Regions from separate parts of the Shigella sp. SIG6 genome, predicted to be linked through region 1. Evidence: predicted binding sites of a transcription regulator. Region 1 holds the regulator's gene; each other region holds the start of a gene.

What was found. Region 1 encodes PurR, which represses purine synthesis genes. Its sites were predicted from a motif close to CANGCAAACGTTTGCNTG; they were not measured.
Region 2: a site for PurR is predicted at 3,946-3,963, ahead of purM (phosphoribosylformylglycinamidine cyclo-ligase). Genes of this name have one in related genera too.
Region 3: a site for PurR is predicted at 3,832-3,849, ahead of purE (5-(carboxyamino)imidazole ribonucleotide mutase). Genes of this name have one in related genera too.

The regions. Positions count from the first base shown of each region.
Region 1 covers NZ_JBQZXC010000001.1:50,997-58,778, reverse strand. Annotated here, with positions in the region: gene ACUU1M_RS00295 (RNA-guided endonuclease InsQ/TnpB family protein) at 1-633, opposite strand, end outside; partial or broken gene tnpA (IS200/IS605 family transposase) at 641-1,066, shown strand; gene grxD (monothiol glutaredoxin 4) at 1,180-1,527, opposite strand; gene mepH (peptidoglycan DD-endopeptidase MepH) at 1,862-2,689, shown strand; gene sodB (superoxide dismutase [Fe]) at 2,817-3,398, shown strand; gene ACUU1M_RS00270 (MFS transporter) at 3,544-4,719, opposite strand; gene cydH (cytochrome bd-I accessory subunit CydH) at 4,885-4,974, opposite strand; gene purR (HTH-type transcriptional repressor PurR) at 5,273-6,298, shown strand; gene punR (DNA-binding transcriptional activator PunR) at 6,295-7,227, opposite strand; gene punC (purine nucleoside transporter PunC) at 7,340-7,782, shown strand, end outside.
Region 2 covers NZ_JBQZXC010000003.1:77,729-85,510, reverse strand. Annotated here, with positions in the region: gene ppk1 (polyphosphate kinase 1) at 1-2,036, opposite strand, end outside; gene purN (phosphoribosylglycinamide formyltransferase) at 2,208-2,846, opposite strand; gene purM (phosphoribosylformylglycinamidine cyclo-ligase) at 2,846-3,883, opposite strand; gene upp (uracil phosphoribosyltransferase) at 4,208-4,834, shown strand; gene uraA (uracil permease) at 4,920-6,209, shown strand; gene ACUU1M_RS01390 (DnaA inactivator Hda) at 6,304-7,005, shown strand; gene arsC (arsenate reductase (glutaredoxin)) at 7,138-7,497, opposite strand; gene bepA (beta-barrel assembly-enhancing protease) at 7,518-7,782, opposite strand, start outside.
Region 3 covers NZ_JBQZXC010000090.1:1,084-8,865, reverse strand. Annotated here, with positions in the region: partial or broken gene allC (allantoate deiminase) at 1-511, opposite strand, end outside; partial or broken gene ACUU1M_RS14190 (DUF2877 domain-containing protein) at 514-1,161, shown strand; gene ACUU1M_RS14185 (carbamate kinase) at 1,158-2,051, shown strand; gene purK (5-(carboxyamino)imidazole ribonucleotide synthase) at 2,188-3,255, opposite strand; gene purE (5-(carboxyamino)imidazole ribonucleotide mutase) at 3,252-3,761, opposite strand; gene lpxH (UDP-2,3-diacylglucosamine diphosphatase) at 3,879-4,601, opposite strand; gene ppiB (peptidylprolyl isomerase B) at 4,604-5,098, opposite strand; gene cysS (cysteine--tRNA ligase) at 5,272-6,657, shown strand; gene ACUU1M_RS14155 (metal-dependent hydrolase) at 6,693-7,214, opposite strand; gene ybcJ (ribosome-associated protein YbcJ) at 7,322-7,534, opposite strand; gene folD (bifunctional methylenetetrahydrofolate dehydrogenase/methenyltetrahydrofolate cyclohydrolase FolD) at 7,536-7,782, opposite strand, start outside.

The DNA of each region.
Region 1 (7,782 bases):
CAGCGTCTTCTGGTTTTTTTGAAAACTGTTTACAGGCTCAAAGACTGTGCCATCTGACAGCGTGGCGAGTTTAGCCACGCCAGCATCCAGCCCGATCATTGATGCTGAAGGGTGAACCGGAGTTGATACTTCACTTTCTGTCTGAATACTGATGTACCACGTACCGCAGGACTGGCTGACAGTGACATTTTTCACAACTCCCGTGACCTGACGGCTATTCCGGTAGCGCATCCAGCCAAGTTTCGGCAGAAAAATACGGCTGTTTTCCTGATCGAGCTTAACGCCCTGCGGGTAGCGGAATGCAGCATTCTGTCCCCGCTTTTTGAATCGGGGAAAAGCAGCCCGCTTCTGGAAGAAGTTTTTGTAAGCCCGCTCAAGGTCTTTCAGTGACTGTTGCAATGGCTGTGAGGGCGAATCTTTAAGCCATTGCGTTTCAGTGGCGTTTTTCCACTCAACCAGCCAGGAAGCCATTTTCCCGTAAGGGATGTATTTATTACCGGCCTCATGATTCTCATTCTGAAGCGCCAGAGCACGATTGAAAACGAAACGACATGCGCCTGCGAAGCGCCTCATTTCACGCTCCTGTTGACCACCGGGTCTTAACTGGAATTTAAATGCCTGTAATCGTTTCACAGGTCAAATGATACTTTGGTCTGTGAAAAAAGAAACCGATATCCGGCGTGGAAGGCATTGTGTTTTCCTGATGCATGTTCACCTGGTCTTTGTCACCAAATACCGACGCCAGATTTTTGACCATGACACGACAGAAAAACTACGCACTTACTTTTCAAATGTATGTGCTGATTTTGCAGCTGAACTGGTTGAAATGGATGGCGAACCAGATCACGTCCATTTGTTAATTAACTATCCTCCCAAACTGGCGATATCCAGTCTGGTAAACAGCCTCAAAGGCATATCGAATAGGTTACTGCGACGAGATCGACCAGATATTGCAGTCAGGTATTACTACAAAGGCGTTTTGTGGAGTCCTGGCTATTTTGCCAGTAGCTGCGAAGGTGCGCCAATATCCGTCATCCGCCAATACATTGAACAACAGCAAACACCTGGTCAGGTGGAAAACCGCGCCTTATATCCCCGCCCTGAAGGACGAGGTTTTACGGCGCACCGGATAAAGGACTGACGGATGCCCGTTCGCATCCGTCAGTATTGCAGGACGGATTATTCCGCGTCCGGCTCTTCAGACTTGTATTTAGCGGCAGTTTCTTTGATCAGCTGCTGCAGTTCGCCACGCTGATACATTTCGATCACGATATCACAACCGCCGACCAGCTCGCCGTCAACCCACAGTTGCGGGAAGGTCGGCCAGTTAGCATATTTCGGCAGTTCCGCACGAATGTCCGGATTCTGCAGAATATCAACATAGGCAAAACGTTCGCCACATGCGGCAAGCGCCTGGACTGCCTGGGCAGAGAAACCGCAGCTCGGCAGTTTCGGTGAACCTTTCATGTACAGCAGGATCGGGTTTTCAGCAATCTGGCGTTGGATTTTTTCGATAGTGGTGCTCATTGTCTTGCTTCCTCAAACTTCTTTACGGCAGTAATCTGACATTGTAGCGGGTCAGTGCGGCATCGGAAAATAACATTTTCATCACGCTTTTGCTATTTTATCACTTTGCTCTATTTGTTGCATTTCAAATATTCGTTTCTTCTCTGATGCGCGGCAAACTGGCGTATTTATAACCATTTTTAGCTTTCACTGCTGCATTTTTTTGCGCTCGCCAACGAAACGTATTTTTTAACAATAAAAGCTATTAACTTTCTCTTCTTCTATGCATTAGAATCATCAAGTTTTGTAAATCAGACGCAGGCATGATAGACCTGCCTTAACAGAGGGACGCTCAGTGGCGCGGATAAACCGTATTTCGATCACGCTCTGTGCTTTACTTTTTACCACCCTGCCTTTAACGCCTATGGCCCATGCTTCAAAGCAAGCCAGGGAGAGTTCTGCTACCACTCATATCACCAAAAAAGCAGATAAAAAGAAAAGCACGGCAACCACCAAAAAGACCCAGAAAGCCAGCCAGAAAACAGCGAAAAAAGCCGCCAGTAAAAGTACGACCAAAAGCAAAACCGCTTCTTCCGTTAAAAAATCTTCCATTACCGCTTCTAAAAACGCCAAAACTCGCAGCAAACACGCCGTCAATAAAACGGCCTCAGCCAGCTTTACCGAAAAGTGTACCAAACGTAAGGGCTATAAATCGCATTGTGTGAAAGTCAAAAATGCCGCGTCAGGAACCCTTGTCGACGCGCACAAAGCGAAGGTGCAAAAAGCCACGAAAGTGGCAATGAATAAACTGATGCAGCAAATTGGTAAGCCATATCGTTGGGGCGGCAGCTCACCGCGTACCGGTTTTGATTGCAGCGGCCTGGTTTATTACGCTTATAAAGATTTGGTGAAAATTCGTATTCCGCGTACGGCGAATGAAATGTATCACCTGCGTGATGCAGGACCTATCGAACGTAGTGAGCTGAAAAACGGCGACCTGGTCTTTTTCCGTACTCAGGGACGCGGTACAGCCGATCATGTCGGCGTGTATGTCGGCAACGGCAAATTTATTCAGTCACCGCGCACAGGTCAGGAAATTCAAATCACTTCTCTCAGTGAAGACTACTGGCAGCGCCACTATGTTGGCGCTCGTCGGGTAATGACCCCAAAAACACTTCGCTAAAACTTTACCCTGTTGTTACGGCAACAGGGTAAGTTCATCTTTTGTCTCACCTTTTAATTTGCTACCCTATCCATACGCACAATAAGGCTATTGTACGTATGCAAATTAATAATAAAGGAGAGTAGCAATGTCATTCGAATTACCTGCACTACCATATGCTAAAGATGCTCTGGCACCGCACATTTCTGCGGAAACTATCGAGTATCACTACGGCAAGCATCATCAGACTTATGTCACTAACCTGAACAACCTGATTAAAGGTACCGCGTTTGAAGGTAAATCACTGGAAGAGATTATTCGCAGCTCTGAAGGTGGCGTATTCAACAACGCAGCTCAGGTCTGGAACCATACTTTCTACTGGAACTGCCTGGCACCGAACGCCGGTGGCGAACCGACTGGAAAAGTCGCTGAAGCTATCGCCGCATCTTTTGGCAGCTTTGCCGATTTCAAAGCGCAGTTTACTGATGCAGCGATCAAAAACTTTGGTTCTGGCTGGACCTGGCTGGTGAAAAACAGCGATGGCAAACTGGCTATCGTTTCAACCTCTAACGCGGGTACTCCGCTGACCACCGATGCGACTCCGCTGCTGACCGTTGATGTCTGGGAACACGCTTATTACATCGACTATCGCAATGCACGTCCTGGCTATCTGGAGCACTTCTGGGCGCTGGTGAACTGGGAATTCGTAGCGAAAAATCTCGCTGCATAATAACTGATGGCAAATGCAGCATTGCCTGATGCGCTTCGCTTACCATGCCAACGCGGATGAGGCGTTAACAGCGCATGCGGCAAGATAAATCGCACGTTGTCAGCAACTGTAACGCAGAAGGTTATCCTTCTGCGTTTTTGTTTAATTAGCTGTTAGCAACGCAAACTGTTTCAGGTTGTTTTCTGGCTGACATAAACACCAGCAATAATGCCAGTCCCGCGACAATCGCCCCCGTCACCGGCACAAAGCTGTATCCCAGCCCAGCGGAAATTACCGCACCACCAGCAGCTGCTCCCAGCGCATTTCCAAGATTAAAGGCACCAATATTGACTGATGAAGACAGACCTGGCGCTTCACTGGCGACATGCATCACGCGCATCTGTAACGGAGGTACAACCGCAAAGGTTGCTGCGCCCCACACCACCATGCTAATAGCTGCGCCGAACTCATTGCGGGCCAGGAACGGGATTGCCAGCATAATCACCATCAGCAGCAACAAAAAGCCTTTCAACGTGCCGTTAACTGAACGATCTGCCAGTTTGCCGCCGAGATAGTTACCGATAGAGAATCCGACACCAATCAGCACCAGCATTGCCGTGACGAACACCGGTGTTGCGTGGGTAATACTTTGCAGTACCGGAGAGATATAGGTGTAGAGGGTAAACATTGCACCAGCTCCCAGTACCGTCGTCAGCAATGCAGACAGCACCTGCGGACGCATTAATACCGCCAGCTCTTTTTTCACTTCAGGTCGTGCCCCTGTACCACCTTTAGGTAATGAGAAGAACAGACTTACCATTGAAATCACTCTCAGCCCCGCCGTTGCCAGAAATGACATCCGCCAGCCGATGGTTTCACCCAACCAGGTCGCCGCCGGCACGCCACCGATATTTGCCAGGGTTAACCCCATAAACATAGTGGCAACTGCGCTGGCCTGTTTATGTTTTGGCACCACGCTTGCGGCCACGACTGAACCCAAACCAAAAAATGCTCCGTGATTCAGGCTGGTCAAAATACGTGAAAGCATCAGGGTCATATAATCCGGCGCGATGGCGGAAAGAACGTTGCCTAGCGTGAAAATTGCCATCAGGAAAATCAACGCACTGCGGCGGGCACGATGAGAAAGTAGAAGCGTCATCAGCGGCGCGCCCACCATTACGCCAACTGCATAGGCACTGATTAACATTCCGGCAGCGGGAATCGAGACATCCACACCGCGCGCAATGACGGGCAACAAGCCCATTGGCGAGAACTCCGTTGTCCCGATACCAAACGCGCCAATCGCCAGCGCCAGCGCCAGCAACGGATAGTTAATTTTCATGCCTTATCTCCACCTCTTCGCGTCATTACGCGATATTAATTAAAGTGGCGAAAGCATGACAGCAATCACAAAAAAATGAAAATAACAAAAAGAGAAAACACTTTTGCCATTTTGCTAACAAACAGGAAGGAGATGCGAGGGAGAACGCGCTCCCTCGAGAGGAAATCAGTGCAGCGCGGCAGTCAAACCCACGGCTACGATCAAACCGAGGACGATAATCGTTGTTACCAGTGAAAATTTAAGGTCGGTGCTCATCAAGTTTTCTCCTTTTTTATTACCACACAAAAAGTGATATTACGCATTTTTACACACTGTGATGAAAAAATCTCCCGTCATTTATAATGATAAGTGTTTTTACCACTTCCCCTTTTCGTCAAGATCGGCCAAAATTCCACGCTTACACTATTTGCGTACTGGCCATTGACCCCTTCCTGACGCTCCGTGTCGTTTTTCCGGCGTACCGCAACACTTTTGTTGTGCGTAAGGTGTGTAAAGGCAAACGTTTACCTTGCGATTTTGCAGGAGCTGAAGTTAGGGTCTGGAGTGAAATGGAATGGCAACAATAAAAGATGTAGCGAAACGAGCAAACGTTTCCACTACAACTGTGTCACACGTGATCAACAAAACACGTTTCGTCGCTGAAGAAACGCGCAACGCCGTGTGGGCAGCGATTAAAGAATTACACTACTCCCCTAGCGCGGTGGCGCGTAGCCTGAAGGTTAACCACACCAAGTCTATCGGTTTGCTGGCGACCAGCAGCGAAGCGGCCTATTTTGCCGAGATCATTGAAGCAGTTGAAAAAAATTGCTTCCAGAAAGGTTACACCCTGATTCTGGGTAATGCGTGGAACAATCTTGAGAAACAGCGGGCTTATCTGTCGATGATGGCGCAAAAACGCGTCGATGGTCTGCTGGTGATGTGTTCTGAGTACCCAGAGCCGTTGCTGGCGATGCTGGAAGAGTATCGCCATATCCCAATGGTGGTGATGGACTGGGGTGAAGCAAAAGCTGACTTCACCGATGCGGTCATTGATAACGCGTTCGAAGGCGGCTACATGGCCGGGCGTTATCTGATTGAACGCGGTCACCGCGAAATCGGCGTCATCCCCGGCCCGCTGGAACGTAACACCGGCGCAGGCCGCCTTGCCGGTTTTATGAAGGCGATGGAAGAAGCGATGATCAAGGTGCCGGAAAGCTGGATTGTGCAGGGTGACTTTGAACCTGAATCCGGTTATCGCGCCATGCAGCAAATCCTGTCGCAGCCGCATCGCCCTACTGCCGTCTTCTGTGGTGGCGATATCATGGCAATGGGCGCACTTTGTGCTGCTGATGAAATGGGCCTGCGCGTCCCGCAGGATGTTTCGCTGATCGGTTATGATAACGTGCGCAACGCGCGCTATTTTACGCCGGCGCTGACCACGATCCATCAGCCAAAAGATTCGCTGGGTGAAACAGCGTTCAACATGCTGTTGGATCGTATCGTCAACAAACGTGAAGAACCGCAGTCCATTGAAGTGCATCCGCGTTTGATTGAACGCCGCTCCGTGGCTGACGGCCCGTTCCGCGACTATCGTCGTTAATCACCCGTTGCGGGAGTCTCTTCCGGCTCCCGCAGCCACTCCTTATTCAGCGTCTCACTATCGCCGAGATACTCAAGCAGCCAGGTTAACGCAGGCGACATATCATTTTGCTGCCATGTCAGACAACATGCCGAATCCGGGAAGGGGTTTTCCAGTTCAAGTGCTACCCACTTCCCCTCATTAAGCCACGGTTTGGCGAAATGTGTTGGCACCATCCCTATGCATAATCCTGCCGAGATACAGGTTGCCGATGATTCCCAGTCAGGTACGACAAGTCTTTTTTGGTTATCCAGCAACCAGGTAATACGTTTAGGTAGCGTTCGCGAGGTGTCTTCGCGCACCAACGACGGCCAGTTGCGCAACGTATCATCACTGAACGGGCCATCCATCAACGCCAGCGGGTGGTGACTGGCAACAACGCAACTCCAGCTTAGCATCCCCATATCCCGGAAGGCATAACGACCGCCTACCGGAATCGCGCGTGTTGCGCCAATTGCCAGTTCCACGCGCCCGTCGGAAAGCGCATCCCAGACACCGTTGAACACTTCCTGAAAGACAAGAAGTTCGACATCATCAAAATGGCGATAAAAATCAACGATCATCTGCCGTGTACGTTCTGGCCTGACAATATTATCCACTGCGATAGCTAACTGACCGCGCCAGCCGTTCGCTATCTGCTGACATTGCTGGCGGGTGATCTGCATTTTTTTGACAACAGAGCGCCCTTCTTTGAGAAACCACGCTCCAGCAGCGGTCAGCTCCACATCACGGTGCCGTCGCTCAAAGAGCGGTACCGCCAGCCACTCTTCCAGCTGACGCACGGTATAGCTGACCGCAGAAGGAACGCGATGCAGCTCCTGTGCCGCAGCGCTAAAACTACCATTACGCGCTACCGCATCAACAACTTCGAGTGAATATTCTGACCACATAGTCTGCCTGCAAAATTTTTGAAACCAGTCATCAAATATTACCGTTTCACAACACTAATTTCACTCCCTACACTTTGCGGCGGTGTTTAATTGAGAGATTTAGAGAATATACATGCAACCTAGGAAAAGATTTTTAGTCTGGCTGGCGGGTTTGAGCGTACTCGGTTTTCTGGCAACCGATATGTATCTGCCTGCTTTCGCCGCCATACAGGCCGACCTGCAAACGCCTGCGTCTGCTGTCAGTGCCAGCCTTAGTCTGTTCCTTGCCGGTTTTGCCGCAGCCCAGCTTCTGTGGGGGCCACTCTCCGACCGTTATGGTCGTAAACCGGTGTTATTAATCGGCCTGACAATTTTTGCGTTAGGTAGTCTGGGGATGCTGTGGGTAGAAAACGCCGCCACGCTGCTGGTATTGCGTTTTGTACAGGCTGTGGGGGTCTGCGCCGCGGCGGTTATCTGGCAAGCATTAGTGACAGATTATTATCCTTCACAGAAAGTCAACCGTATTTTTGCGACCATCATGCCGCTGGTGGGTCTGTCTCCGGCACTGGCTCCCCT
Region 2 (7,782 bases), on a different contig from region 1:
TCGTAAATCGCCAACTGCGCCCGTACTTTGCGGCGATTGCCGCGGGGAACGTAGCGATTACTGAGTTCTTTATCGATATAACGTGCTTTGACCGTATCGCTGAACAATATGTCGATGATGTCCAGCACCCGCTGCTTCAGGCGCGGATCGAGCAGCGGTGTCGCCACTTCAATACGATAATCAATATTGCGCGTCATCCAGTCGGCGGAAGAAAGGTAGACCTTTTTATCGCTGCCATTTTCAAAAATATAAACCCGGTCATGTTCAAGGTAACGGTCAACAATACTGATGGCACGAATGTTGTCGCTAATGCCTTCCAGATTGGGGATCAGCGAACACATTCCGCGAACCAGCAGATTAACCGGTACGCCGGAGCTGGAGGCCGCATACAGACGATCAACCAGGCCTTTATCGACAAGGTTATTTAGCTTCAGGGTGATACCACTGGGCAGCCCTTGCTGCGCGTTGGCGATTTCGCGGTCTACCATTTCATATAACAGACGGCGAGAGTTTTGCGGTGACACCATTAAATAATCAAATGTCACCGGGCGGTATGGGTTTTCAATAAAGTTAAATACCCGCCGTACTTCGTTGGTGATACGCGCATCTGCGGTCAGCAACGAATAGTCAGTATAAAGACGCGCGGTTTTTTCGTTAAAGTTCCCGGTCCCGATGTGTGCGTAACGGACCACTTCACCGTTTTCTTTACGTGAAATCAGGAACAGTTTGGCGTGAATTTTCAGCCCCGGCGCAGAGAAGATAACGTGCACGCCTGCTTCGGTCAGGCGCTTCGCCCAGTGAATGTTGGCTTCTTCGTCGAAACGCGCCTGTAACTCAACCACCACAGTGACTTTCTTACCGTTATGTGCGGCGTGGATCATCGAGTCGATGATGCGTGAATCTTTCGCCACGCGGTAAATGTTAATTTTAATCGCCAGTACGCTCGGGTCGAACGAAGCCTGACGCAGCAGTTCCAGCACATGCTCAAAGGTGTGATAAGGATAATAGAGCAACACATCGCGTTCGCGAATGGCATCAAAACCATTGCGGAACTGGGCTTTATCAAACCAAATATGGCGTAAACGCGGCAGTGGTTTGTTCACCAGATTGGCTTTGCCGACATTGGGGAAATTAATAAAGTCTTTAAAATTATGATAACGACCGCCGGGGACGATGGAGTCGTAGCGGGAAATAGTCAGTTTTTCGCGTAACACTTCAACCAGCGCATTGGGCATATCGCGCTGATAAACAAAACGCACCGGCTCAGCAGTTAAACGCTGCTTGAGACTGGAAGACATCAACTCCATCAGGCTGGCTTCCATCTCATGCACTAAATCGTATTCGGCATCGCGGGTCATCTTCATTGAATAGGCATTCAGCGCGTCATAATCAAAGAAGCCTTTGAAAATATCATCAAGGCAGTAACGCAGAATATTATCCAGAAGAATCATCGGCTTGCGTCGACGCGGCGCTTCTGGCGGTAAATTCACAAAGCGCGGCACTTTATCTGATGGGATCTCCAGCAGCGCGTAACGGATGCTATCGCTACGGATAATTTCCACCGCCAGATAGGTGTAATCATCTTTCAGGAACTGCACTAAGTCAGTGTCAGGATTGATTAAAATCGGCGTAATGTGCTGACGCAGATACTGCTTAAAATAATGACGCAGCCAGTTTTGTTGATTGACGGAGAGCTGGCGTTCATTAATCAGGAAGATCTGGTTGCGCGCCATCTCCAGCAATAGCTCGTTGTAGAGGCCGTCGAATTCCTGATCGGCTTTCAGCACCCGGGACTGAATTTTGCCCAGTAAATGGCGGGAATGAGCGTTGGAGCCTTGTTCTTCGCTAATAATGATGCGTCGCTTCAGTTCAGCGAAGCGGACTTTATAGAACTCATCAAGGTTATTGGAATAGATCCCCAGGAAACGCATCCTTTCAATCAGCGGGTTAGATTTGTCCGCCGCTTCCTGAAGCACGCGTTCATTGAACGATAACCAACTGAGCTCTTTTTCGATGTATAGCTTTTCCTGACCCATTACCACTTTTACTCCGTTTTATTCACGGGACACTGCTTGGATATTATGGCGAGCAATATTGGCAGATGTCCAACTATGCCAGAAAAGGGGGAAAAAAACTGCTGGAGCTTGCGATTTACAGGTGAATTGAAAAACGCCAGCGGCAGAGCTGGCGCTTTAACTACGGGGGCATTACTCGTCGGCAGCGTAGCCCTGCGGCGGCAGACGTTGACCATCCAGCCACGCGGCGTTTTCGTGCATTTTCAGACGACCATCGGCAAACCAGCTAATCACCAGTGGATAAATAGCGTGTTCCTGGGTTTGCACGCGGGCGGTGATGTCATCTTCCGTATCACCAGCAAATACCGGGACTTTCGCCTGTAAAATAACCGGGCCACCGTCCAGTTCATCGGTGACGAAATGCACCGATGTACCGTGCTCTTCATCGCCATTTTCCAGCGCCTGACGATGGGTGTGTAATCCGGGATATTTCGGCAGCAGAGAAGGGTGAATGTTCAGCAAACGCCCGGCATAGTGGGAGACAAACGCCGGGCTGAGAATGCGCATAAAACCAGCCAGCACGACCACATCGGGTGCGTACATGTCGATTTCATGAATCAACTCCCGGTCATAGGCTTCACGACTGTCAAACGCGCTGGCGATGAGCGTATGCGTTGCAATACCCGCCTGGCGGGCGCGTTCAAGGCCGAACGCGTCGGCCTTATTGCTGAAAACTGCCCGTACGGTGCCTTTAATTTTGTTGGTTTTACAGGCGTCAATAATTGCCTGTAAATTACTTCCGTTGCCGGAAATAAGCACCACAATATTCATTATTCGATAACCACGCGTTGTTCGGAATCAGAGGCTTTGATGATACCGATTTTCCACGCGTTTTCACCGTTGGCATTTAGCAGGGCGAGGGCTTTGTCCACTTCCGGAGCAGGCAGGGCGATAATCATCCCGACGCCGCAGTTGAAGGTGCGATACATTTCATGGCGCTCAACGTTACCTGCCGTTTGCAGCCAGTTGAACACTTCCGGCCACTGCCAGGAAGATTCATCAATCACTGCCTGGGTATTATCTGGCAATACGCGCGGAATGTTTTCCCAGAAGCCGCCGCCGGTCAGGTGCGCAATGGCATGCACATCGACCTTTTCAATCAACTCCAGCACTGACTTCACGTAAATGCGGGTCGGTGCCAGCAGATGATCGGCTAATGGCTTACCATCAAGTTCGGTGGTTTGCGGATCACAACCGCTGACTTCAAGAATTTTGCGCACCAGCGAATAGCCGTTCGAGTGCGGACCGCTGGAACCGAGTGCAATCAGCACATCGCCGTCGCTGACTTTAGAGCCGTCGATGATTTCTGATTTTTCTACCACGCCCACGCAGAAACCCGCGACATCGTAATCTTCACCGTGATACATCCCCGGCATTTCTGCCGTTTCGCCACCCACCAGAGAACAGCCCGATTGCAGACAACCTTCTGCGATGCCGCTGATCACCGCTGAAGCGGTATCAACATCCAGTTTTCCGGTTGCGTAATAGTCGAGGAAAAACAGCGGTTCCGCACCTTGCACCACCAGGTCATTAACGCACATGGCGACCAGATCAATACCAATGGTGTCGTGACGTTTTAAGTCCATTGCCAGACGCAGCTTGGTACCTACGCCGTCAGTGCCGGAAACCAGCACGGGTTCACGATATTTTTGCGGCAATGCACACAGCGCACCGAAGCCGCCCAGACCGCCCATCACTTCCGGACGACGCGTTTTCTTCACTACGCCTTTGATTCTTCCAACCAGAGCATTACCCGCGTCAATATCAACACCGGCATCTTTGTAGCTAAGAGAGGTTTTATCGGTCACTGCTTGGGTCCCCACGCGTTACTTGCGGTAGAAAAATAAAATTCGGCGCAATTCTAACAGGGAAGGCAAACGTTTGCGAGACTGTTTTACACAACCTTTTTGCACGTCTTTTCCCCGGGCGCGCGGCGAAAGAAGACTTGTGCCAGGGCAAAGGTTAGTTTTCGGATGGAATAATCTTCTTTCATAACCATTTGAATATAAAATAACTTTATCTCAAACTGTTATCATTTTGACTAAAGTCAACGAAAATAATATTGCCGCCTTGAAGAAAGGAGGTATAATCCGTCGATTTTTTTTGTGGCTGCCCCTCAAAGGAGAAAGAGTATGAAGATCGTGGAAGTCAAACACCCACTCGTCAAACACAAGCTGGGACTGATGCGTGAGCAAGATATCAGCACCAAGCGCTTTCGCGAACTCGCTTCCGAAGTGGGTAGCCTGCTGACTTACGAAGCGACCGCCGACCTCGAAACGGAAAAAGTAACTATCGAAGGCTGGAACGGCCCGGTAGAAATCGACCAGATCAAAGGTAAGAAAATTACCGTTGTGCCAATTCTGCGTGCGGGTCTTGGTATGATGGACGGTGTGCTGGAAAACGTTCCGAGCGCGCGCATCAGCGTTGTCGGTATGTACCGTAATGAAGAAACGCTGGAGCCGGTACCGTACTTCCAGAAACTGGTTTCTAACATCGATGAGCGTATGGCGCTGATCGTTGACCCAATGCTGGCAACCGGTGGTTCCGTTATCGCGACCATCGACCTGCTGAAAAAAGCGGGCTGCAGCAGCATCAAAGTTCTGGTGCTGGTCGCTGCGCCAGAAGGTATCGCTGCGCTGGAAAAAGCGCACCCGGACGTCGAACTGTATACTGCATCGATTGACCAGGGACTGAACGAGCACGGATACATTATTCCGGGCCTCGGCGATGCCGGTGACAAAATCTTTGGTACGAAATAAAGAATAAAAATAATTAAAGCCGACTTTAAGAGTCGGCTTTTTTTTGAGTAAAGCGCCTATAACACATAATACAGAGGATAATACTATGACGCGCCGTGCTATCGGGGTGAGTGAAAGACCGCCACTTTTACAGACAATCCCGCTTAGTTTGCAACATTTGTTCGCCATGTTTGGTGCAACCGTCCTGGTGCCCGTCTTATTTCATATTAACCCGGCGACTGTACTGTTATTTAACGGTATTGGAACGCAGCTGTATCTCTTCATCTGTAAAGGGAAAATTCCGGCTTATCTTGGTTCCAGCTTTGCCTTTATTTCACCGGTATTGTTACTGTTGCCGTTAGGGTATGAAGTCGCGCTGGGCGGCTTTATTATGTGCGGCGTGCTGTTCTGCCTGGTTTCTTTTATCGTGAAGAAAGCGGGGACCGGCTGGTTGGACGTGCTGTTTCCACCTGCGGCAATGGGCGCAATCGTTGCCGTCATCGGTCTGGAGCTGGCGGGCGTAGCTGCCGGTATGGCGGGTTTACTCCCGGCTGAAGGGCAAACGCCAAACTCCAAAACCATCATCATCTCTATTACCACCCTGGCGGTCACGGTTTTAGGTTCCGTGCTGTTTCGTGGTTTCCTGGCAATTATCCCGATTTTAATTGGCGTGCTGGTGGGGTACGCGCTCTCTTTCGCAATGGGAATTGTCGATACCACGCCGATTATTAATGCTCACTGGTTTGCACTGCCAACCCTCTATACGCCGCGCTTCGAGTGGTTTGCCATTCTGACTATTCTGCCAGCGGCGTTAGTGGTTATTGCCGAACACGTAGGGCACCTGGTAGTAACGGCTAATATCGTCAAAAAAGATCTGCTGCGCGATCCAGGTCTGCACCGTTCGATGTTTGCTAACGGCCTGTCGACCGTGATCTCCGGCTTCTTTGGCTCTACGCCAAATACCACTTACGGAGAAAACATTGGCGTGATGGCGATCACCCGTGTTTACAGTACTTGGGTTATCGGCGGGGCGGCGATTTTCGCTATCCTGCTTTCCTGCGTCGGTAAACTGGCTGCCGCTATCCAGATGATCCCATTGCCGGTGATGGGCGGCGTTTCGCTGCTGCTTTATGGTGTCATTGGTGCTTCCGGTATTCGTGTTTTGATCGAATCGAAAGTGGATTACAACAAAGCACAGAACCTGATCCTGACTTCCGTGATTTTGATCATCGGCGTCAGTGGCGCGAAGGTAAACATCGGCGCGGCGGAGTTAAAAGGTATGGCGCTGGCGACCATCGTCGGTATCGGCTTAAGTTTGATTTTCAAACTGATCAGTGTGCTGCGCCCTGAAGAAGTGGTGCTGGACGCAGAAGACGCGGATATAACAGACAAATAATGTACCGACCGGGCAGTGTTGCTGCCCGGTTCAAACATCATGGGATTCTGTGGTAAACTTCTCGCGATTTTGTGAAATCCTGGTTGAGGTATCTCTGAACACACCGGCACAGCTCTCTTTGCCACTTTATCTTCCTGACGACGAAACCTTTGCAAGTTTCTGGCCGGGGGATAACTCCTCTTTACTGGCCGCGCTGCAAAACGTGCTGCGTCAGGAACATAGCGGTTACATCTATCTCTGGGCACGCGAAGGCGCGGGGCGCAGCCATCTGCTGCACGCGGCTTGCGCGGAATTGTCGCAGCGTGGCGATGCGGTGGGCTATGTCCCGCTGGATAAACGCACCTGGTTTGTTCCGGAAGTGCTCGACGGTATGGAGCATTTGTCGCTGGTCTGTATCGACAACATTGAGTGTATTGCAGGCGATGAGTTGTGGGAGATGGCGATTTTCGATCTCTACAATCGAATTCTGGAATCGGGCAAAACACGGTTGTTGATCACCGGCGATCGTCCACCGCGGCAGTTGAATCTGGGATTACCGGATCTCGCGTCGCGTCTCGACTGGGGGCAGATCTACAAATTGCAGCCACTTTCTGATGAAGATAAGTTGCAGGCGCTACAGTTACGCGCGCGTTTGCGTGGTTTTGAACTGCCGGAAGATGTGGGGCGTTTCTTGCTGAAGCGGCTCGACAGAGAAATGCGCACGCTATTTATGACGTTGGATCAGTTGGATCGTGCGTCGATTACCGCGCAACGTAAGCTGACCATTCCGTTTGTGAAAGAAATTCTGAAGTTGTAGATAAGGTGTTTATTGTCGGATGCGGCGCGAACGCCTGACCTACGCGAAGTTAATCCATAGTATTCGTAGGCCGGATAAGACGTGGCAAGCGTCGCATCCGGCAATGTGCTTCAACTAGCGATGGAGCACATCTTAACCCACGATTTCCAGTACCTGCTCCGGTGGACGACCAATCCGCGCTTTGCCATTCGCGACCACAATCGGGCGCTCCATCAGCTTCGGATTATCCACCATTGCCTGAATCAGCGCCTCTTCGCTAAGCGAACTGTCAGCCAGGTTTAGTTCTTTATAAAGATCCTCTTTCTGGCGCATCAATTCACGGGCGCTATTCATCCCCAGCATTTTCAGCAAATCGCGCAGCGTTGCCGCATCGGCGGGTGTCTCAAGGTAGAGCACCACTTCTGGCTCCACGCCGTTTTCTTTCAGCAGGTTCAGCGTTTCCCGGCTCTTTGAACAGCGTGGGTTATGGTAGATTTTTACCTGTTTGGTCATTGTTCTTCCTTTAATGCGAATTACATCTTGGTATAAGGCTTAAAGCGTTCCTGCAGCTGGCGCAACTGGTCGATGCGCGCATCGTAACGCGCTTGTTGCAGGCTGCCTAATTTCACCTGCGAACTGGCGCTACTCAACAGCGAAATGGCCTGATCGAGTCGTCCGGCGAGCGCATAACCTTCTGCTCGCGCAGCCAGCTCCTGATCGCGGTTATTTAGCGCGGCTTCCGCCTGTGCCAGCAAATCCCAGCCGTTGCTGTCATCTTTATTATTAAAGGTGTAGCGA
Region 3 (7,782 bases), on a different contig from region 1:
GAGTAAATCCGCAAGCCTTCATCGCATCGGCAAAACTATTTCCTTTGGCATCACAGATATTCCGCACGTCGTCAGGATTCGCCAGCCCAAAGATATTTTTACTGCCCCAGAAGACATACGGGAAGCGGCTGCCTTCTTCTTCTGCCATCGCCACCACTTCGACCGTACGTAACGGTGCGCCGTATTACGTTTTCAACCAGTCAATTGCCAGCCACGCCGCCAGCGCGCCGAATTGCCCGTCGAGGTTACCGCCGTTAACCACGGTATCGATATGCGAACCGCTCAGAACCACTTCCTGTGGATATTCGGTGCCACTCAGGCGACCGTATAAATTCCCCACTTCATCGAAACGTGTTTCCAGCCCACTTGCTGCCATTCTTTTTTTAAATTGCTGCTGGGTTTCCAGCCATTCCGGCGAATAAAGTAAACGGGTCATCCTACCCGTTGGGTCAGCGCCAAAAGAGGAAAGCCAGGGCAGCGTTTCTTCTATAGCTTGACGGGAATGTGTAATTTCGCCGCGCGCAATTCGATGCGTTATGCGGTGGATTATGCGGCAATGAACGACCACAGGTTGTGGCTCAAGGGATTCGCCTCGGGCGTTTCACGGTTAAACAGCCACAGCGTTATTGTTTGCTGCGTATTACGCCGCCTTCGCATCCTCAACCGCTTGCAGCTGCATGGATGCAACGCGCGGAGGAAACCGGACTTTTCGGGCCACTGGCGATGGCGGCAAGCGATCCGCTGCCCGCTGAATTACGCCAGTTTCGTCACTGTTTTCAGGCCGCGCGCAATGGCGTTAAGACCGACTGGCGGCACTGGCTGGGTAAAGGCCCCGGATTAACGCCAAGTCATGATGACACGTTGAGCGGAATGCTGCTGGCGGCCTGGTATTATGGCGCTTTAGATGCGCGCGCCGGTCGCCCGTTTTTTGCCTGTTCCGACAATCTTCAACTCGTTACCACAGCGGTGAGCGTCAGTTATTTACGTTATGCCGCGCAAGGATATTTCGCCTCGCCACTCCTGCACTTTGTCCATGCTCTGAGTTGCCCGAAACGTACCGCTGTTGCGATTGATTCGCTGCTGGCGCTGGGGCATACGTCAGGGGCAGATACGCTGCTGGGGTTCTGGCTTGGCCAACAATTATTACAAGGAAAACCATGAAAACACTGGTTGTAGCTCTTGGGGGCAACGCCTTACTCCAGCGCGGTGAGGCGCTGACGGCGGAAAATCAATATCGCAATATCGCCAGTGCTGTACCCGCGCTGGCACGCCTGGCCCGTTCTTATCGGCTGGCGATTGTTCACGGCAACGGGCCGCAGGTGGGGCTGCTGGCGTTACAGAATCTGGCGTGGAAAGAGGTAGAACCGTATCCGCTGGATGTGCTGGTGGCGGAAAGCCAGGGGATGATTGGATATATGCTGGCGCAGAGCTTGAGCGCACAGCCGCAGATGCCGCCTGTTACGACGGTGCTGACGCGCATTGAGGTTTCGCCTGATGATCCGGCGTTTTTGCAGCCAGAGAAATTTATTGGTCCGGTTTATCAGCCAGAAGAACAAGAGGCACTGGAAGCGGCTTACGGCTGGCAGATGAAACGTGATGGTAAATATTTGCGCCGGGTGGTGGCGTCTCCGCAACCGCGTAAAATTCTCGACAGCGAAGCCATCGAGTTGTTGCTCAAAGAGGGGCATGTGGTGATTTGCAGTGGCGGCGGCGGTGTGCCTGTGACAGAAGATGGGGCAGGGAGTGAAGCGGTGATTGATAAAGATCTCGCCGCTGCGTTGCTCGCCGAGCAGATTAATGCCGATGGACTGGTGATCCTCACCGATGCTGATGCGGTATATGAAAACTGGGGAACGCCGCAGCAACGTGCCATTCGCCATGCCACACCGGATGAGTTAGCTCCATTTGGCAAAGCCGATGGTTCGATGGGGCCGAAGGTAACGGCGGTGAGTGGTTATGTCAGAAGCCGTAGTAAACCCGCGTGGATTGGGGCGTTATCGCGAATTGAAGAGACGCTGGCGGGCGAAGCGGGGACCTGTATTTCGCTGTAGTGATGAGAGCATCCGGCAATCGGTGCACCATGCCTGATGCGACGCTTGACGCGTCTTATCAGGCCTACAATGGGTACCGGAGCGGTAAGCCGGATAAGGCGTTTACGCCGCATCCGGCAATCAAATGAGCACCTGCTTAACTGAACTTACTCTGCGCCCAAATCACGCCGCTGGCATACTCTGGCGGCAGCAGCGGGATTAAGGCTTCCAGCGTCGCAGTCAGACGCGATGTGTCGCTGTCGGTCAAATTCAGATGCCCCACTTTACGCCCCGGACGGACTTCTTTGTCGTACCAGTGCAGATGCACCAGCGGCAATTTCAGCCAGTCATAATTCACATCGCTACCAATCAGATTGATCATCACCGACGGATTATTCACTACTGGTTGCGGTAACGGCAGATCGGTAATCGCCCGCAGATGCAGCTCAAACTGGCTGATGCTGGCACCGTTTTGTGTCCAGTGACCGCTGTTATGCACACGCGGAGCCAGTTCGTTGATCAGCAGACCTTGCGGGGTGACAAAACACTCCATCGCCATCACGCCCACATAGCCCAGCTCCTGCATAATCGCCGACAGCATCTCTTCGGCTTGCGCCTGCTGCTGTGCGTTGGCCTGCGGAAAAGCGACGCTGGTGCGCAAAATACCGTCCTGATGCAGGTTATGCGTCAGCGGATAAAACACGGTGCTGCCATCAAAGCCGCGCGCGCCAACCAGCGATACTTCACCAGAGAAGTTAATGCCCTGCTCGACAATACATTCACCGTAACACTCTGCCGGTAACTGTTCGGTTTCATTGGCGCGTAAACTCCATTGACCGCGACCGTCATAGCCACCAGTGCGACGCTTAACAATCGCCAGTTCACCTAAACGATCAAACACCGCAGGCCACTCGCTGCGATCGGCAAGTAACTGCCACGGCGCGGTCGGCAGGTGGAGCTTATCGAAAAGCTGTTTCTGAGTCAGACGGTCAGCAATAATCGGGAACACATCGCGGTTCACAAAGGCCGGATGACGCGCCAGCTCGCGGGTTAATGCGGTTTCCGGCCAGCGTTCGATCTCAGCGGTAATCACGCTTTGTTGAAAAGGCACCGCCGCCGGTTCAGCGTCCAGCCCGACCGGCCAGACAGCAATGCCTAACGGTTCGCCTGCCTGACGCAGCATACGGCCTAACTGCCCGTTACCGAGGACGCAAACCTGTTTCATGCCGCACCTCGCGGGTCCGGGTTTTCCAGCACTTCGTCGGTCTGGGCTTTGCGCCAGTCATTCAGACGCTGGTGTAGCTCTTTATCGTGAGTCGCGAGAATTTGTGCTGCCAGTAATGCCGCGTTTGCCGCGCCAGCTTTACCAATCGCCAGCGTACCCACCGGAATGCCGCGCGGCATTTGTACGATGGAGTAGAGGCTATCGACACCGCTCAGTGCGGCGCTCTGTACTGGCACGCCCAGCACCGGCACCAGCGTTTTGGCGGCAATCATGCCTGGCAGGTGCGCTGCGCCGCCTGCGCCCGCAATAATCACCTGATAACCGTTCTCTTCGGCGCTTTCGGCGAAGCTGAACAGTTTATCGGGGGTGCGGTGAGCAGAAACCACTTCAACGTGGTGCGGAACATTCAGGATTTCGAAGATTTCGACGGCGAACTGCATGGTAGCCCAGTCGCTTTTGGACCCCATCACGATGGCGACACGCGCCGGATTATTGCGGGAAGACATGCGTCTTAAAACTCCTGTGGTGCACAACTCTCGGCTTTAGAGGGCACAGAGAATAGCACGGAAAGAGAGCAAGGAAAACGGTTGCGTGGCTGTGAAATCAGCAAAGTTGTGGGTTTTTTAAAACGGAAAATGAATCAGCTCAACGTCATCCGCTGTGACTTTCACCATCGAACCTTCCGTATGCCAGGCACCCAGTACCACGCGAAAAGCAGGTTGCTGGTTGGCGATAAGTTCATGCACCGCCGGGCGATGGGTATGCCCGTGGATTAGCCATTGCACCTGATGTTTTTCCATCGCACTGACCACAGCGTTTTGGTTAACGTCCATGATCGCCAGCGATTTACTGCTGTTGGCTTCTTTGCTGTTCGCGCGCATTCGCGCGGCAATGCGTTTGCGCACAAACAACGGCAGGGCGAGGAATAGCATTTGCAGCCAGGGTTTGTGGACTTTGGCGCGAAAAGCCTGATAACCCGCGTCATCGGTGCACAGCGTGTCGCCATGCATAATCAACACCCGGCGACCATAAAGTTCGAGCACCTTTTCTTCCGGCAATAATGTCATGCCGCTTTCACGGGCAAAGCGTTTGCCGAGCAGAAAATCACGGTTGCCATGAATGAAATAACAGGGAACGCCGGAATCGGACACCGCTTTGATCGCTGCCGCCATCTGGCGATGGAGTGGGTTGGGATCGTCGTCGCCAATCCATGCTTCAAACAGATCGCCAAGAATATACAGCGCGTCGGCCTTGCGGGCTTCCCCCGCTAAAAAACGCAGAAAACCGGCGGTGATCGCCGGTTCTTCCACGCAGAGATGAAGATCTGCAATAAAGAGTGTCGCCACGATTACTCGCTAACGGTCACGCTTTCAATGATAACGTCTTCTTTTGGCACGTCCTGGTGCATACCGTTACGACCGGTTGCAACACCTTTGATTTTGTCTACCACGTCCATGCCGTCAACCACTTCAGCAAACACGCAGTAGCCCCAACCTTGCAGGCTTTCGCCAGAGAAGTTCAGGAAGTCGTTATCAACCACGTTGATGAAGAATTGTGCAGTTGCAGAGTGCGGAGCCTGAGTACGTGCCATTGCCAGCGTACCACGGGTATTTTTCAGGCCGTTGTTGGCTTCGTTTTTGATCGGTTCTTTGGTGGCTTTTTGTTTCATGCCCGGTTCAAAACCGCCGCCCTGAATCATAAAGCCGTTGATAACACGGTGGAAAATGGTGTTGTTGTAAAAACCTTCGCGGCAGTAGTCCAGGAAGTTTTTAACTGTTTCAGGTGCTTTATCGTCAAAAGTTTTGATGACAATATCGCCGTGATTGGTGTGGAAAGTAACCATTTTTGCATCCTGTTCCGTTTGATTGGTGCTTCAACCCAGTTCGGGTCATATATAGAGTGGTGTTATAGCATAACCGCACGATCGGATCATCACGCAATGTATGCTGATTCGCGCGGGAAATATGGGTATTATACGCAACTCAATTACCCACACATGTCTAAACGGAATCTTCGATGCTAAAAATCTTCAATACTCTGACACGCCAAAAAGAGGAATTTAAGCCTATTCACGCCGGGGAAGTCGGCATGTACGTGTGTGGAATCACCGTTTACGATCTCTGTCATATCGGTCACGGGCGTACCTTTGTTGCTTTTGACGTGGTTGCGCGCTATCTGCGTTTCCTCGGCTATAAACTGAAGTATGTGCGCAACATTACCGATATCGACGACAAAATCATCAAACGCGCCAATGAAAATGGCGAAAGCTTTGTGGCGCTGGTGGATCGCATGATCGCCGAAATGCACAAAGATTTTGATGCTTTGAACATTCTGCGCCCGGATATGGAGCCGCGCGCGACGCACCATATCGCAGAAATTATTGAACTCACTGAACAACTGATCGCCAAAGGTCACGCTTATGTGGCGGACAACGGCGACGTGATGTTCGACGTCCCGACCGATCCAACTTATGGCGTGCTGTCGCGTCAGGATCTCGACCAGCTGCAGGCTGGCGCGCGCGTTGACGTGGTTGATGACAAACGCAACCCGATGGACTTCGTTCTGTGGAAGATGTCGAAAGAGGGCGAACCGAGCTGGCCGTCTCCGTGGGGCGCGGGTCGTCCTGGCTGGCACATTGAATGTTCGGCCATGAACTGCAAGCAGCTGGGTAACCACTTTGATATCCACGGCGGCGGTTCAGACCTGATGTTCCCGCACCACGAGAACGAAATCGCGCAGTCCACCTGTGCCCATGATGGTCAGTATGTGAACTACTGGATGCACTCCGGAATGGTGATGGTTGACCGCGAGAAGATGTCCAAATCGCTGGGTAACTTCTTTACCGTGCGCGATGTGCTGAAATACTACGACGCGGAAACCGTGCGTTACTTCCTGATGTCGGGCCACTATCGCAGCCAGCTGAACTACAGCGAAGAGAACCTGAAGCAGGCGCGTGCGGCGCTGGAGCGCCTCTACACTGCGCTGCGCGGCACAGATAAAACCGTTGCGCCTGCCGGTGGCGAAGCGTTTGAAGCGCGCTTTATTGAAGCGATGGACGACGATTTCAACACCCCGGAAGCCTATTCCGTGCTGTTTGATATGGCGCGTGAAGTGAACCGTCTGAAAGCAGAAGATATGGCAGCGGCGAATGCAATGGCATCTCACCTGCGTAAACTTTCCGCTGTATTGGGCCTGCTGGAGCAAGAACCGGAAGCGTTCCTGCAAAGCGGCGCGCAGGCAGACGACAGCGAAGTGGCTGAGATTGAAGCGTTAATTCAACAGCGTCTGGATGCCCGTAAAGCGAAAGACTGGGCGGCGGCAGATGCGGCACGTGACCGTCTTAACGAGATGGGGATCGTGCTGGAAGATGGCCCGCAAGGGACCACTTGGCGTCGTAAGTAATTGCGCAATTGCCGGATGCGAGTTTTCGCATCCGGTTATCGTCTGCGCCACCACAACATTCCCATCAGTAGCATCCCCGGCAACCACACCCACATCAATTCGGAAATAATCACCTGATGCCCGTACGCTGTGGTGTAACGAGACAATGCAAACGGCGCGACTTTAATCATCTGCCAGGGAGCGAAAAAGCGTTCATCTGACCACGGCCACAGCCAGCCAACGCCCTTACCGCCAGTGGTTACCGAATCCAGTAAGCTGTGCGATAGCAACGAGACGGTTAAAAACAGCCAGCAGCGAATCAGCCCAGCCCTGAACCATCGACGTCCAATCAGCACACATAAGAGCGGGACAACAAACGCAAACACCAGCGAATGGGTAAACCCGCGATGACCAAAAACATTGCCGTAAGCAACGCCAAATTTAAACGACAATACGTCGGCATCGGGCAGCATCGCCAGGATGATTCCGGCAAATAACAGACGCGGAGGGATGACTTTCGAACCCAACCCTAAACCAATGCAAAGGGGAACGGCGGCGTGCGTAATAACGGTTGGCATGATGGTCGCTTCGGCAAAATGTCGATGCTATCAGCATGGATGAACGGGGCGTAGAGGGCAAAAGTCTGAAAAGAGAACCGGCCTGTTGATACAGGCCGGGAAAGGGATCAGGCAACAACCTGTACGCTGTGTCCTGCAAAACTCACTGTCTGACCGGCGACGATTTTGCAGCGTTTGCGCGTTTCAACCGCACCGTCGACTTTCACCTGGCCTTCGGTAATCGCGATTTTCGCCTGCGCGCCGCTTTCGCTCCAGCCTTCCAGTTTCAGCAAGTCGCACAGCTCAACGTGCGGATGTTTACCTAAAGAAAATGTCGCCATGTTACTCACCCTGTGGATCATGATATTCAACGCACGCCTGTAGCGTGTTTTCAATCAGCGTGGCAACCGTCATCGGGCCAACGCCGCCGGGAACAGGCGTAATGTATGAGGCGCGTTTAGCCGCGTCTTCAAACACGACGTCGCCCACAACTTTGCCATTTTCCAGACGGTTGATGCCGACATCAATCACAATTGCGCCTTCTTTGATCCAGTCACCGGGAATAAAGCCTGGCTTGCCAACGGCAACG